Hymenobacter tibetensis: one gene and its partner. The protein of the gene in region 1 interacts with the protein of each later gene in a pairwise test. Links are inferred from orthologs where the notes say so. Each region holds a gene or a part of one and is shown on either strand. Other genes may lie near its edges.

Region 1 (3,069 bases):
CTTCACCCCAAAGCGCACCGTGTGGCCGTTGCCCGGCGTCCAGCGGGCGCGCGCCTCCGCTGTTGCGATGCGCGCGGTGAGCGTATTGCGCGAGTGGTCGAACCGGGAGCCCACGTCGCGCTGCCGGACGGCCCGGTTGAAATCCGGCGAGTTCGGGTCGCGGTTGATGTCAGCTAGGCTGTAGCTGGCTTCCACGTCGCGGTATTCCAGTTCGCGTGAGTACACCAAGCCGCCTAGCAATTCGGTTTGAAACTTGTCGCTGAAATTGTGCTTCAGGTTGAGCCCCCCCTGGTACATGTCGTACTGCATCCGTTCCCGCCCGTTGTACACGATAAAGAGCCGCGTAAACTGGTTGGTGGCCGTGCTGAAGGTACTCTGTCCGGTTTCGGGCGTGAACCGATAGTCGTTGTGGGCGAAAGTGGTCAGCAACCCCAACGACGTGCGTTCTGGATAGTCTTTGGGGCCCAGGTTGGCGTTGAGGTACAGTTGGCCGTCGTAGAACGTGGGGTTGTAGCCGCCCTGCTGCTGCTGGAGGGAGCGAAGCACATACGTGGCATTCTTGTAGCGCACGCCCGCCAAATAGCTTACGCGTTTGTTGGGCGAAGTAGCTTCCACGTGGGCCGCGCCGCCCACCAGGCTAGCCGTACCGGAAGCTGCAAACGTGGTGGGCTGCTTGTACTGAATGTTCAACACCGACGAAAGCTTGTCGCCGAACTGCGGCTGCCAGCCCCCAGTGGAAAACTCCACTCTATTCACCAAATCAGGGTTGATGAAGCTCAATCCCTCTTGCTGGGCAGCCGTCACCAGAAATGGCCGGTATATTTCAATACCGTTGACGTACACCAGGTTTTCGTCGTAGTTGCCGCCGCGCACCGAATAGGTGCTGGTTAGCTCGTTGGTCGACGATACGCCGGGCAGCGTTTTCAGAATGGCGTTAAAGTCGCCGAAGGGCGAAGGCAGCACTTTGGCAGTGCGGGGGTCGAGCTTGATCATGCTGACCTGCTCGCGGGTGTTGGCGTCGTCGTTGTTGCGGCCCCGTACGGTTACGTTGCCCAAAGCGCGCGAGTCACTTTGCAGCGTCAACGCCAAACCGCGCCGATCCTCGGTTAAGGTCAGGGGCACCCGGAGCACTTTAAAGCGCAACGCCCGCACAACCAACACTGCCGGTTGAGTGGTACGGGTTGCGTTCAGCGTGAACCGTCCGTCGCTGTCCGTAGACGTGCCCCCGGCTTGCCCTTCCACGCCCACTCCTACCAGTTCCACCGGCTGCCCGTCGGCATCGCGCACCGTTCCACTGATAGTGATGCGGGTAGTTTGCTGCGCCACGGCCGTAGCCGGCAGCAGCAGAGGGAGCGTTAAGGCCCCCCCAACTGCCAACGGCACCACGCTCAATACATGCAACGGCCGCACCAACCAGCCAACAACAGAGGAAAAGTGGGGCATTAGCTCAGCTCCTGTTCTTCTAAGTCCATTCCTGCTGCGAGCTGCGCCCGTAACGCGGCCAGCGTGGCCACCGGGTCGGGTGAGTTGAACACGAACGACCCTGCCACCAATACATCAGCCCCGGCTTCCACCAACGCCAAAGCATTGTCCTGGTTGACCCCGCCATCAATCTCGATAAGCGCCGACGAGCCACTATCTACGAGCAGCTCTTTCAAGGCAGTTACTTTGCGTAGCGTGTTTGGAATAAACGACTGTCCTCCAAAGCCCGGATTAACCGACATTACCACTACGAGGTCGAGGTCGGCCGCAATGTCTTCGAGCACCCACACGGGGGTGTGGGGATTGAGAGCAACTCCCGCGCCGCAACCCAGCGCCTTGATTTGCTCTATTACGCGGTGCAAATGCGTACAGGCCTCGTAATGCACTGATATGTTGCGGGCCCCGGCGTCGCGTACGGCCGAGAGATAATTCTGCGGCTCCTCAATCATCAAGTGCACATCCAGCGGCTGTTGCGCGTGGCGGTGAATGGCTTGGAGCACCGGAATACCAAAAGAGATGTTGGGCACAAAACGCCCATCCATGATGTCGCAGTGCAGCCAATCGGCCGCACTACCGGCCAGGCGCTCGGTTTCGGATTGAAGATTACCAAAGTCGGCAGCAAGCAGAGAAGGCGCCAGCATCGGCGCCCGGCGGCGAGTAAGTGTCATACCGCGAAGGTACAGAGTAAGTGAGTAACTGAGTAGGTGCCAACAGAACTATCAGCAGCCACTGTCAGCAACCCGTAAGGAACGGCTCAGCCTTAACGGTTGACGCCGGAATATTTATTGTTTGCTCTAAATGAAAATCCACCCCTATAATGACGGCGGTCTTGGCGCGGCTTAGTCCTGGTCATCGAAGACTTCGCGTGCCCGCCACTTCGCCCAAGGCTAGCGAGGACTCTGCTCTACTGCTTAGCTACCGTAGCACCTTTAAAGCGAACCAGGCAGAGACGTCAGCGAACCGAGCTTTCGGGGGCTAGGGGAGCTGGCCCCAGATAGCGCTTTAGTACATCGATAGTTGCCACGGGCGCGTTTAGGTGCGGGTAATGCCCCTCAGCGTCCACAATGGCCAGGGTACTATCAGGTAGATGCGCGTGTAGGTAGTGCCCTACCGGCAGGGGCGCAACCGAGTCATCGGCACACTGCACAACTAAGGTTGGAATACGCAGCTTGTGTAGCTCGTTCCGATAGTCGGAGAGGAAAGTGGCCCGAGCAAATTGGCGGGCAATGGCTGGCTCCACCCGCAAAAAGCTAGTCAACAGGTCATCTAATAGTTCAGGGCGCATATCCCCACCAACTAACGCCGGCACCATCATGTGCGACCAGCTAAGGTAGTCTTGCCCGAGGAAGCGAAGCATCTCCTCTAAATCAACAGGGTCGAAACCACCTGCGTAGCTTTCGTCATTAACATAACACGGAGAAGCAGCCAGCAAGACAAGCCTCTCGAACAACGCTGGTTCCTGAATAGCGGCCAACACGCCAATCATGCCACTGACCGAGTGCCCGACATATAGCACCTTAGACAGTTGCAGTTCCCGCAGCAGGTTGAGCAGGTCGGTTACGTAGCCATCCAGGGTCTGGTAGCGGG
Region 2 (3,119 bases), 2.0 Mb from region 1 along the record:
TTATGCGTCACGGTAAAACCATCAACCACCTCGGCCGCACAGCTTCGCACCGCAATGCTATGCTAGCTAACATGGCTTCGTCTCTGATCATGCACAAGCGTGTGACGACCACTGTAGCTAAGGCCAAAGCTCTACGTCAGTTTGTAGAGCCCCTGCTCACCAAATCTAAGAACGATACAACTCATTCTCGTCGTACGGTATTCTCGGTACTGGAGAACAAAGAGACCTTGAAAGAACTGTTCGGTGACGTAGCAGCGAAAATTGCTAACCGTCCCGGTGGATATACCCGCATCATTAAGTTGAGCCAGTCTCGCCTTGGTGACAACGCCGAGATGTGCATCATCGAACTCGTAGATTACAACGAGACGTTGTTGGAAGCCAAGAATGCTGGTGAAGCCAAAACTACGGCTACCACTCGTCGTTCACGTGGCAAGAAGAAAGCTACTACCGCTACGGCTGGTGAAGGTCAGTCTTCGGCTGAAGTAGTAGCTGACGCTCCTGTCGCTGCTGCCCCTACTACAGAAGTATCTGCTCCAGAAGATACCGCTACGGATACGCTAAAAGAAGGCGAAACCCGTGACGAGAAGAAAGACGAAGAGTCTGCGTCGTAAGTTGAGTTCTTGACAACTGATTTGAAAAGGGACGTGCCAGATGGTACGTCCCTTTTTTATGCCTGAATTTTGACGTTGCAGAATGTGCTTTGGGAACGTGAAAGATGGCAAAAGGGCGGCAGCTCTTTTATGAATTCCTTACCTTGGCGCCACAAACCCTGTGTGAATGCCGAACCGCTGCGGTAGCTTGTTTCGCAGTTACTACCTTTCTTCAACCTCATTCTTTCCATTATGAGCATCATCACTGCCATTCATGCCCGTCAAATTTTTGATTCGCGCGGCAATCCAACTGTAGAAGTGGACGTGACCACCGATAGCGGCACTGTAGGCCGCGCAGCTGTGCCATCGGGTGCCAGCACCGGTAAGCACGAAGCTGTAGAGCTGCGCGACGATGACAAGAGCATGTACATGGGCAAAGGCGTGCTCAAAGCAGTTGAGAACGTGAACAGCCAGATTGCCGAAGAGCTGATTGGCTTTTCAGTGTTCGAACAAGGCTTGCTTGATAAGATCATGCTAGAGCTTGATGGCACATCTAACAAGGCAAACCTTGGCGCTAATGCCATCCTAGGTGCTTCATTGGCTATTGCTCGTGCGGCTGCACAAGAGGCTGGGATGCCACTTTACCGCTATGTAGGTGGGGTTGGGGCAACCACGCTGCCAGTACCCATGATGAATATCCTGAACGGTGGTTCGCACGCCGACAACTCTATCGACTTTCAGGAGTTCATGATCATGCCAGTAGGCGCGTCTTCTTTCTCGGAAGCGTTGCGTTGGGGCACTGAGATTTTCCATCACCTCAAAAACGTCTTGAAGAAGCAAGGTTTCAGCACCAACGTGGGTGATGAAGGGGGATTCGCTCCTAACATCAAGTCCAACGAGGACGCCATCAAGATTGTACTTCAGGCTATTGAAACGGCCGGCTACCGCCCTGGTGAAGACGTGATGATTGCCATGGATGCTGCCGTGTCAGAGTTCTACGAAGATGGTGTGTATCACTTCAAGAAAAGCACCGGCGACAAACTGACATCGTCAGAAATGGTGGCTTACTGGACCGATTGGACCAAGAAATACCCTATCATCAGCATCGAGGATGGTATGGACGAAGATGACTGGACGGGTTGGAAAGCACTGACCGACAGCATTGGTTCTACCACGCAGTTGGTAGGAGACGATTTGTTTGTAACTAATGTAACGCGTTTACAACGGGGTATTGACGAGAAGATTGCCAATGCAATCTTGATCAAAGTAAACCAGATTGGTACGCTCACCGAAACTATTGATGCTGTTAATCTAGGTCGCCGCAATGGCTACAAGAGCATTATGAGCCACCGCTCTGGCGAGACCGAAGACAATACAATTGCTGACTTGGCAGTAGCATTGAACACTGGTCAAATCAAGACGGGGTCGGCTTCACGTTCTGACCGGATGGCTAAGTACAACCAACTTCTCCGCATTGAGGAAGAACTAGGTGAGGTAGCGTACTTCCCCGGCCGCAAAATGTAGCACATACCAAACGCTTTTGTAGAAGCGTTTCTATGAAAGGCTCTGTTGTCAGAAGGCAACGGAGCCTTTTTTCATAGTTCGAAAAGCTAGGAGCCAGGTGTAATGCCAGGTTATTTGAATAGAAAAAAATCTATACTTGCTTTTCATTCTGCAGTAAATGCATTTATCTTTGAACCTTGTCTTTTAGTAGTATTCTTATGCGTGTTCCCGGCTTCTTACGCAGCTTCTACTTTTATGTAGGAGTGAGCTTTCTGGTTTGGATGCTTGTATTCGACGCTAACGACTTTGTGAAGCAGTACGATATGTACGCAAAGCTGCAGGAGTTACAGGCCGATCGGAAATATTATTTAGACAATATAGAGACAGTGAAAAAAGAGCGCGCTGAATTATTGAGCAGCCCGGAACTGCTGGAAAAGTTTGCGCGCGAAAACTATATTATGAAACGCCCTAGTGAAGACGTATTTATTCTGGTGCCCCACCAGGACAGTAACTAACCGTCTGCGTCGTCGGACGCACCTTGAATAAAATTCTTGTCAGCCAGCCAGTATGCTTCTAGGTGAAGCGTATGGGCTGGCTTTTTTGTTTTTTTCACTTCTACCTTTTATTGTATGCCCCAACTTTACTTATCTCTTTTACGGCGGACTTATCCGGTGTTCGGGAGCCTATTGCTATTACTGATGTGGGCCCTGCCCGCTACTGCGCAGACGTATTTGCTGCCCACTAGTGGTTCCACATCTTTCACCACGTGCGGTGGAACTCTCTATGATGATGGGGGCGCTAACGGCAACTATTCTCCTAACGTTGACGGTACGGTAACACTTACACCCGCTACGGCAGGTAACAAGATTAGATTACAGTTCACGTCTTTCAACGTAGAGTCATATTACGACAAGCTCTATGTATACGACGGATCCAGCGTAGCTGCTCCGCTCATTGGCGTTTACGATTCACAGAATCCGGGTACACTGTACGCTACTAATGCTGCCGGTACTCTCACCATTCGTC

The links.
Region 2: the proteins of rpe (region 1) and eno interact in binary tests that used the Escherichia coli proteins (3 or more experiments, as listed by UniProt). The link is inferred for Hymenobacter tibetensis from one-to-one orthologs.

Annotation. Positions count from the first base shown.
Region 1 is NZ_CP094669.1:2,830,660-2,833,728, reverse strand. Bases 297-3,039 are described here. They hold rpe (ribulose-phosphate 3-epimerase), read right to left. Parts: upstream 2,151-3,039; coding sequence 1,443-2,150; downstream 297-1,442. Other genes in these bases: MTX78_RS11290 (alpha/beta fold hydrolase), read right to left, coding at 2,435-3,039; MTX78_RS11300 (TonB-dependent receptor), read right to left, coding at 297-1,443. Outside these bases: more of MTX78_RS11300, read right to left, coding at 1-296; more of MTX78_RS11290, read right to left, coding at 3,040-3,069. UniProt on the Escherichia coli protein: Catalyzes the reversible epimerization of D-ribulose 5-phosphate to D-xylulose 5-phosphate.
Region 2 is NZ_CP094669.1:4,823,376-4,826,494, reverse strand. The notes cover bases 186-2,978. They hold eno (phosphopyruvate hydratase), read left to right. Parts: upstream 186-842; coding sequence 843-2,114; downstream 2,115-2,978. Other genes in these bases: MTX78_RS19325 (CARDB domain-containing protein), read left to right, coding at 2,723-2,978; MTX78_RS19330 (FtsB family cell division protein), read left to right, coding at 2,312-2,608; rplQ (50S ribosomal protein L17), read left to right, coding at 186-611. In the rest of the region: more of rplQ, read left to right, coding at 3-185; more of MTX78_RS19325, read left to right, coding at 2,979-3,119. UniProt on the Escherichia coli protein: Catalyzes the reversible conversion of 2-phosphoglycerate (2-PG) into phosphoenolpyruvate (PEP). It is essential for the degradation of carbohydrates via glycolysis.